2 regions of the Pseudonocardia spirodelae genome follow, and region 2 is predicted to be linked to the other one. Evidence: riboswitches for the same ligand, from Rfam matches in the RefSeq annotation. Region 2 holds a riboswitch; the other holds the start of a gene.

Region 1 (4,583 bases), on a different contig from region 2:
GCGGCGGCGATCAGCCGGCGCGGCTCGATCTCGAACGCCGTCGCGTAGAGCTCCTTCAGGTCGGCGGGGACCCGGTCGATCTCGGCCAGCGACCCGTCGAAGTACTTGAGGTCGGCGACCATCACCTCGTCCCACAGCCCGCGGTCCTTGAGGTCGCGCACCAGGTGCGGGTTGATCACCGTGAAGTCGCCGGACATGTTGGACTTCACGTAGAGGTTGAGGTGGATCGGCTCGATCGACTGCCCGACCCCGCAGATGTTCGAGATCGTCGCGGTGGGGGCGATCGCGAGGACGTTGGAGTTGCGCATCCCCTGGGCGACGACCTTCTCCCGCAGCGACGCCCAGTCCAGCGTGGACGACCGGTCGACGTCGAGCTCGCCGTCGCCGCGGGCCGCGGCCAGCAGCTCGACCGAGTCCAGCGGCAGGATCCCGCGGCTCCACAGCGACCCGTCGAAGCTGGCGTAGCGGCCGCGCTCGACCGCCAGGTCCGACGACGCGGTGATCGCGTGGAAGCTCAGGAGCTCGGCGGAGCGGTCGGCGAACTCCACCGCCGCGTCACTGGCGGGAGCGATGCGCTGGGTGAACAGCGCGTCGGAGAAGCCCATCATGCCCAGCCCGACCGGACGGTGCCGCAGGTTGGAGCGGCGGGCCTCTCCGATCGTGTAGAAGTTGATGTCCACGACGTTGTCGAGCATCCGCACCGCGGTGGTCACCGTGCGGCGCAGCTTGTCGGCATCGAGCCCGTCCGCGGTGACGTGCGCGGCGAGGTTCACCGAGCCCAGGTTGCAGACCGCGACCTCGCCCTCGTGCCCGGCACGGGTGTTGAGGGTGATCTCGGTGCACAGGTTCGACGAGTGCACCACGCCCGCGTGCTGCTGCGGGCTGCGCAGGTTGCACGGGTCCTTGAACGTGATCCACGGGTGCCCGGTCTCGAACAGCATGGTCAGCATCCGCCGCCACAGCTCGACCGCGCGCACCGTGCGGTGCACCCGGATCTCCCCGCGCGCCGCGGCCGCCTCGTAGGCGCGGTAGCGCTGCGCGAACGCGGTGCCGTAGAGGTCGTGCAGGTCGGGGACCTCGTCCGGGGAGAACAGGGTCCATTCGCCGTCGGCCTGCACGCGGCGCAGGAACTCGTCGGGCACCCAGTTCGCGGTGTTCATGTCGTGGGTGCGGCGGCGGTCGTCGCCGGTGTTCTTGCGCAGGTCGAGGAACTCCTCGATGTCGACGTGCCAGGTCTCCAGATAGGCGCACGCGGCGCCCTTGCGCTTGCCGCCCTGGTTCACCGCGACGGCGGTGTCCCCGGCGATCTTGAGGAACGGCACCACGCCCTGGGAGACGCCGTTCGTGCCGCGGATGTGCGCGCCGAGGCCGCGGACCGGGGTCCAGTCGTTGCCCAGCCCGCCGGAGTACTTCGCCAGCAGCGCGTTGTCGCGGTAGCCGCTGAAGATCGACTCCAGGTCGTCGTCGACGGTGGTGAGGAAGCACGACGACAGCTGCGGGCGGGTGGTGCCGGAGTTGAACAGCGTCGGGGTCGAGGCCATGAAGTCGAAGCTCGACAGCAGCTCGTAGAACTCGACCGCCCGCGCCTCGCGGTCGACCTCGCGGACCGCCAGCCCCATCGCGACCCGCAGGAAGAACGCCTGCGGCAGCTCGAAGCGCACGCCGCGCTCGTGCAGGAGATAGCGGTCGTAGAGGGTCTGCAGGCCGAGGAACCCGATCTGCAGGTCGTGCTCGGGGCGGATCGCGGCGGTGACCCGCTCCAGGTCGAAGGTCGCCAGCTCGGGATCGACCAGGCCGACCGCGATCGCGTGCCGCAGGTAGTCGCGGAAGTAGGAGGCGTAGGCCGCGCCCATCTCCGCGTGGTCCGGGGTGGACGGTGTGCCGGCCAGGTGCGACACGGCCTCGGCGCGCAGCCGGTCCAGCAGCAGCCGCGAGGCCACCAGCGAGTACGCGGGCTCGCGCTCGACCAGGGTGCGGGCGGCCAGGACGAGGGCCTGGGCCAGCTCGTCGGCGGTGATGCCGTCGTAGACGGTGCGGTCCAGCTCGGCGAGCACGGGCCCCGGGGCCACGTCCTCCACGCCGGCGCAGGCCTCGTCGAGCACCGCGGCGACACGGGCCCGGTCCAGCGGGGCGCGGCTGCCGTCGGCCCCGGTGACGTGCACGACCGCGACGGGCGGCTCGAGGGGCGCGCGGGCTGCGGCGTGCTCCTCCCGGTAGAGGACGTAGGAGCGGGCGACCTGGTGGTGGCCGCCGCGCATCAGGGCGAGCTCGACCTGGTCCTGGATCTGCTCGACGTGCACCGCGTGCGACGGATGCCGGGTCAGTGCGCCGACGACCTGGTCGGTCAGCCCGGCGACGAGGTGGTGCAGCCGCGACGACGACGCGCCGGCGTCCCCCTCGACCGCCAGGAAGGCCTTGGTCATCGCCACCGAGATCGTGGTGGCGTCGAAACCGGTCTCCGACCCGTCGCGCCGGATGACGCGCAGGGCCGGGGGTGCTGGTGCAGCGGTGGAAGCCGTCACGGGCTCTCTCCTCGCGAGTCGCCGTCGTCCCCGGGAGCGGGGCGGTGCGAGGAGACGGCAGGGCGCCCACGACGCGACGACCCACCGCACCCTGGCGCCCTCCCGCGGGGCCCCGGAGCAGCGCGCGCCGGTCGGCGCACGCACCGGCGGCAGGTCTTCGGACTCACGGGCGCACTGCACAGACCTACTGGCCGTCGCTTCCCGGGATCACTCCCAGTGCTCGTTGACGGCGGTCGTTCCCGTTCACCGCTGCGGGGCAGTCCCGGACTCGCACCGGGTTCCCTCTTGCCTCACCGGCCCGTGCGGGCCGGTGAACCACCAGCGCCCCGGACACTACATCTGGGGTTCGACGTGCGGCGAGCCCCCTATCGGTTCCGGTTCCGCGTGCCGCGTCACGCACCGTGAATGCCGCCGGTCGCGTGCGGTGCCGGTCGCGTCCCGCTGACGATCAGCCGGCCGTGCGGCCCTCCTCGGAGGCGCGCGGACCGGGGGCGAACACGAGGGCGTCGAGGACGCGCGGCCGCGGCGCGGCGCCCGGCCCGCCCGCGCGGACCCACGCGGCGACGGCGTCGGCCGCCGTCGCGTCGAGTACGGCGCGCAGCCACACCGGCCGGGCCCCGGCGCGGCGGGCCGCCGGTGCCGGGGCGACGACCACGACGTCGGAGTCCGCGCACGGGCCCAGGCACTCGCTCGTCCGGAGCCGCGCGTGCCCCGCGACGCCGTCGGTCAGCCGGTCGAGCAGGGCGTCGTGGTGGGCGCGGTCCAGGCCCGGGTGCGTGCGGCCGGAGCCGCAGCAGCAGCCCCGGCAGACGGTCACGGCGGGGAGTGCGGACATGGCCCGACCCTACGTGATGTCTGAAGAACTGTTCAGATGATAGCGATGACGACGAGATACTCGGCTTCGAGGCGGACCGGGGCGTCCGACGGCCCGGCCAGCGCCTCGACATCGGCGAACATCGCGTCCGCCCGGTCTCCGAGCCCGGCTGCGGTGGCCGCGTGCGCGGGCGAGTGGTCGCGGAAGAAGCGGGTCATCCGCGCCGGGGAGTCGAAGTGCCACGGCAGGGTCCGGTGCTCGATGCGGACGTCGGCGAACCCGGCCAGGCGCTCGCGCACGATTCCCGGCTCGCCCCAGTCCAGCGGGTCCGCGGTCCCCTCCGGCGTCCCGGTGTGGGCGCGCATCGCGAGCGTCATCCGGCCCATGAACCCGTGCGGGGTCCAGGCGGTGAACCCGAACCGGCCACCCGGGGCCAGCACCCGGCGGACCTCGGCGACGACGGCGTCCGGGCGCGGCGCGAAGATCGCCCCGAAGCTCGACAGCACCACGTCGAACGACGCGGGCGGCAGCGGCAGCGCGCCCGCGTCGGCCTCCAGCCAGCAGATCCCCGACCCGCGGGTGGCGGTGCGCCCGAGCTCCACCATGCGCGGCGCGAGGTCGGTCGCGAGCACGGCGGCCCCGCGGGCGTGCGCCGCCGTGGCCGCGGTCCCGGTCCCGGCCGCGACGTCGAGCACCTGGTCACCGGGGCCGGCCCCGACGGCGTCGACGACCGCGACGGCGGCGGGCGCGAGCCGCTCCGCCAGGGCCGGGTAGTCCGCGGCCGCCCACAGGCGCCGCATGGTCTCGAGGTACGCGTCGCTCACGACGGCCACGCTAGCGACAATCGTGGTCGTCAAGAAGGGGGTTGGGGAACGCGCCGGTCCGGGGTACCCCCGCGGCGACACGCAGCAGAACCGGTACGAGAGGGAGAACCATGAGCCACCACGTCCTGGACGCCGCCGGCGTCACCACCCCGGCCGCCGTCGTCGAGAAGCTGCACGACGCCGCCCGCGCGAGCACCGCCTGCGCGTCGGCGATGGTCGCCTCCGGCGGGATGGAGACCGAGGTCCTGCTGGCCCTCGACGCCGCCGACCTCTGCACCGCCGCCGCGGCCGTGCTCGGCCGTCGTACCGGGGACGAGGCCGTCGGCGCGGCGGCCGCGTCGGCCGCCGCGCTGGCCTGCGAGGCCTCCGCCGCGGCCTGCGGCGCGCACGCCGACCACCACGAGCACTGCCGGCTGCACGCGG
Region 2 (4,583 bases):
TGTCCCGCGCCGAGGTCGTCGTCGCCGACCGGCTCGGCCCGCGCGACATCCTCGACGAGCTGTCCCCCGAGGTCGAGGTCATCGACGCCTCCAAGATCCCCTACGGCCGGGCGATGGCCCAGGAGAAGATCAACGAGCTGCTGATCGAGCACGCGCGGGCCGGGCGGTTCGTCGTGCGGCTCAAGGGCGGCGACCCGTTCGTCTACGGCCGCGGCTTCGAGGAGGTCCAGGCGTGCGCCGCCGCGGGCGTCCCGGTCACCGTCGTCCCCGGCATCACCAGCGCGTTCGCCGCGCCCGCCGTCGCGGGGACCCCGGTCAGCCACCGCGGGGTCGCGCACGAGATCGTCGTCGTGTCCGGGCACGTGGCCCCGGACGACCCGCGCAGCCTCACCGACTGGGCGGCGCTGGGCCGGATGACCGGCACGATCGTGCTGATGATGGCCGTGGAGCGCCTCGGTCGCTTCGCCGACGCGCTGATCGCCCACGGCCGCCCCGCCGACACCCCGGTGCTGATCGTGCAGGACGGCACCACCCGCATCGAGCGCTCGGTGCGCGCGACGCTGGAGACCGCGGAGCGCGTCGCGGCCGAGCAGGAGGTCAGCCCGCCGGCGATCGTGGTCGTCGGGCCGGTGGCCGGGCTGCGGGCGCCCGTCGGGGGGTGACCCCGGCAACTCATTGCACACTGCAAGCTTGCAGTGTGCAATGGTCGGCGCATGACCGACGAGATCGATGACGTCGTCGACGCGGTGATGACCGCGAGCCGGGCGATGCTCTCCGTGGTGGCCCGGTCGCTGGCCGCCGCGGGCGAGCCGTCCGGCGGGAGCGCGGGCGAGGTGACCCTGCCGCAGTACCGCGCGCTGGTCGTCCTGGCCCAGCACGGCACCCGGCGCCCGGCCGACCTCGCGACCGCGCTGGCCGTGTCGGCGTCGACGGCGACCCGGATGTGCGACCGGCTGGTCGGGCGCGGCCTCGTGGAGCGGGCCCGTACCGGCGACGACCGCCGCGAGGTCGCCCTCGTCCTGAGCCCGGCCGGGCGCGCCCTGGTCGACGAGGTCACCCGGCTGCGTCGCGCCGAGATGCACCGGCTGCTCGCGACCCTGCCCGCCGCGGAGCGGGTCGCGGTCCGCGACGCGCTGCGCCGCTTCGCCGACGCCGCGGGCGAGGTCGGCGAGACCGACTGGGCCGTCGCGCCGCTGGGGACCGAGGGGGGTGCGCGGTGAGGGCCGTGCGCGCGCTGCACGGCGCGCTCGTCGGCAGCCGGCCCGGCCTGGTCGGGCTGGCACTGATCATCGGGGTCGGCGCCGGCATCGGGTCGGTGCTGTTCCACGAGCTGATCCTCGGCGTGACGTGGCTGGTCACCGGCCGCGACGACTACTCCGACGCCGGCCGCGTCGCCTCACCCCACCTGCCGTGGCTGGGCGTGTGGTTCCTGCTGCTCGCCCCGGTCGTCGGCGGCCTGGTCCACGGCCCGCTGGTGCAGCGCTTCGCGCCGGAGGCCCGCGGGCACGGTGTGCCCGAGGTGATGCTCGCCGTCGCGCGCCGCGGCGGGCGGATCCCGGCGACCGTGGCGGGGGTGAAGGCGCTGGCGTCGGGCATCTGCATCGGCACCGGCGGCTCGGTCGGGCGGGAGGGCCCGATCGTGCAGATCGGGTCCGCGCTCGGCTCGGCGATCGGGCAGTGGCTGCGGGTGCCGGCGACCCGGCTGGTCCTGATGGTCGCCTGCGGCGCCGCGGGCGGGATCTCCGCGACCTTCGACGCGCCCGTGTCCGGGGTGGTGTTCGGCCTGGAGCTGATCCTGCGCTCGTTCAGCGCGGAGGCCTTCGGGGTGCTGGTCATCAGCTCGGTGACCGCGAACGTCGTCGCCGAGGGGATCGCCGGGGACCGCGCGATCCTCACCCTGCCGCACTTCGACCTGGGCAGCCCCGCCCAGCTGCCGCTCTACGCACTGCTCGGCCTGCTCGCGGGCCTGCTGGGCTGGGCGTTCGCCCGGATCCTCTACGTCGTCGAGGACGCCTGCGACGCGGTGTGGCGCGGCCCCGAGTGGCTGCGCCCGGCCGTCGGCGGGCTGCTGCTCGGCGGGCTGCTGCTGGCGCTGCCGCAGATGTACGGCGTCGGCTACCCGGTGCTGGAGGCCGCGGTCGAGGGCCGCTACGTCGTCGGGTTCCTGCTGCTGCTCGTCGTCGGGAAGATCCTCGCGGCCGGGCTGACGATCGGCATCGGCGGCTCCGGCGGGGTGTTCGCGCCGTCGCTGTTCATCGGCGGCACCGTGGGCACCGCGTTCGGGTTCGCCGCGGCGGCCCTGCTGCCCGGGATGCACCTGGACCCCGGCGCGTTCGGCCTGGTCGGCATGGCCGCGGTGTTCGCCGGGGCCGCGCACGCTCCGATCACCGCGGTGCTCATCGTGTTCGAGCTGACCGGCGACTACGCCCTGATCCTGCCGCTGATGGCGGCGGTCGTGCTGGCCACCGGGCTGTCGCACCTGGTGTCGCGGGACAACATCTACACGCTCAAGCTGCTGCGCCGCGGCATCGACCTCGCCGCCGACACCCCGACCGACGAGGCGCTGCGCCGGGTGACCGTCGCCCAGGTCATGCGGCCGGCCGGGCCGGTCGCACCCGACCCGGCGCTGCCGGTGCTCACCGCGGACTCCCCGGTGCACGACGTCCTCGGGGTGCTCGCCGCGCACCGCGGCGACGCGCTGGCCGTGCTGGACGGCGGCGAGACGGTGGGGAGCCTCGCCGAGCACGACGTCCTCGACCATCTGCGCGGTGTGCGGTCCGCCGGTACCGGTTGACCGGCTCCCCGGCGCCGTGGTGGGCTCATCACGACGACGGGGCAGGAAGCCGGTGCGAGTCCGGCGCGGTCCCGCCACTGTCACCGGGGAGTGCCCTCCCCACCCGGCGCCACCGCCCCCCGCGGGCGGGAAGGCCGGGGAGGGCGTGTCGATCCGGGAGCCAGGAGACTGTCCGTCGTCGTAGGACTTCCCACTGGTGAGGGCGCGGACCCTCGAGGAGGACACGATGAGCGACGCCCTGGTCGTGCTCGGCACGGCCCCGTCCGACGCCGGGGCACCCGGCACCGCCGCGTCCGCGGCCGCGGACCTGCTCGCCGGCGCGGGGACGGTGTTCGTCTTCCCGCAGGCCGAGTCGACCGCCCTGTTCTACGCCGAGGCGTGGCGGGTCGAGCGGGTCGTCCCGCGCGACGCCGTCGCCCGCATCGCCGCCCGCTGCGGCGGCGGGCCCGCGGTCCTGCTCGTCGAGGGTGACCCAGCCGCGGACCCGGCGCTCGGCTCGGTGCTCGACGGGCTCTCCCGCGCCGTCCCGGGCCTGGTGGTGACGACCCCCGGTACCCGGGTCGCCCCGCCGCACCGCAGCCCGCTGATCGGCTGAGGTCAGGCCCGCCAGCTGCCCAGCGGGTCGGCACGGACGAGGCCCGGGTCGGCGGCGTCGAGCGTGCGGGTGCGGCCGGGGCCGGTCGCGGCCGTCTCGAACCGGACGGTGACGCGACCGTGCCCGGCGCCCTGCACCCAGCCGTGCCCGTGCTCGGGGTGGGTGACGTCGTCGCCGGCCCGCCACGGGCGGTCCGGGTCCGGCTCGCGGTCGGGGCGGTCCGGGCGGGACGGGCCGGGCGCGAGGGGTGCCGGGCCCGGCCCGCCGGGGAGGTCGCCGAGGACGCCGCCGGGGAGGTCGTCGGAGGGCTCCGGTGCGGTGGTGGCGGGGTCGGCCGGGCCGTCGGGCGCGGCGGGGGCGGTGGTCCAGCCGGACCCGGACGGGACCGCCTCGAACAGCGCCAGCGGCGGCTCGTCGCCGAAGCCGGAGACCGACACGCCCAGCAGCCGCACCCCGCCCTCGCCGACGGCGTGCCCGGCCAGCCGGCGCGCGATCGCGCTCAGCGTCGCCAGGTCCCGGGTCCCGTACGGCGCGGTCTCCGAGCGGGTGTGGGTGGTGAAGTCCCCGGTGCGCGCCTTCACCGTGACCGTGCGCGCGGCCCGGCCGTCGGCGACGAGCCTGCGGTGCACCGCGACGCAGATCGACCCGACGGCCGCGTGCACCGCGGTCATCGCGGTCAGGTCGGTGTCGAAGGTCGTCTCGGCGCTGATCTGCTTCGCCGCGCCGCGCGGGGCGACCGGGCGGTCGTCGAGGCCGCGGGCCAGGCGGTGCAGTTCGGTGCCGACCGCGCCGCCGAGCACCCCGGCGACCTCGCGGGCGTCCATCGCGGCGAGCCCGCCGATCGTCTCGATCCCGATCCGGCGCAGCGCCTCGCCGGACACCGGCCCGATGCCCCACAGCGAGCGGACGGGCAGCGGGTCGAGCACCGCGGCCTGCTCGGCGTGTGCGATGACCCGCAGGCCGTCGGGCTTGGCCAGCTCGGAGGCGATCTTGGCGACCTGCTTGCCGGAGCCCGCGCCGACCGAGGCGGGCAGGCCGGTCCGGTCGCGCACGGCCGCCCGCAGCCGGGTGCCCCACTCCTGCACCTGCCCGGGCGTCGCGCCGACCAGGTCGGGCGGCTCCACGAACGCCTCGTCCACCGACACCGGCTCGAGCACGGGGGAGTGCTCGGCGAGCACGGCCATGACCTCGTCG

Evidence for each region. A riboswitch is a leader RNA that binds a small molecule or an ion and turns the genes downstream of it on or off. The one in region 2 is predicted to bind cobalamin.
Region 1: linked by a shared signal. The riboswitch ahead of WJX68_RS18740 (ribonucleoside-diphosphate reductase subunit alpha) and the one ahead of WJX68_RS12855 (hypothetical protein) in region 2 are both predicted to bind cobalamin.

The regions. Positions count from the first base shown of each region.
Region 1 is NZ_JBBJUP010000016.1:8,026-12,608, reverse strand. It holds gene WJX68_RS18740 (ribonucleoside-diphosphate reductase subunit alpha) at 1-2,522, opposite strand, end outside; cobalamin riboswitch at 2,654-2,857, opposite strand; gene WJX68_RS18735 (hypothetical protein) at 2,971-3,357, opposite strand; gene WJX68_RS18730 (class I SAM-dependent methyltransferase) at 3,390-4,160, opposite strand; gene WJX68_RS18725 (four-helix bundle copper-binding protein) at 4,271-4,583, shown strand, end outside.
Region 2 is NZ_JBBJUP010000009.1:79,048-83,630, reverse strand. It holds gene cobA (uroporphyrinogen-III C-methyltransferase) at 1-662, shown strand, start outside; gene WJX68_RS12865 (MarR family winged helix-turn-helix transcriptional regulator) at 714-1,220, shown strand; gene WJX68_RS12860 (chloride channel protein) at 1,226-2,794, shown strand; cobalamin riboswitch at 2,798-2,985, shown strand; gene WJX68_RS12855 (hypothetical protein) at 3,021-3,389, shown strand; gene WJX68_RS12850 (DNA polymerase IV) at 3,392-4,583, opposite strand, start outside.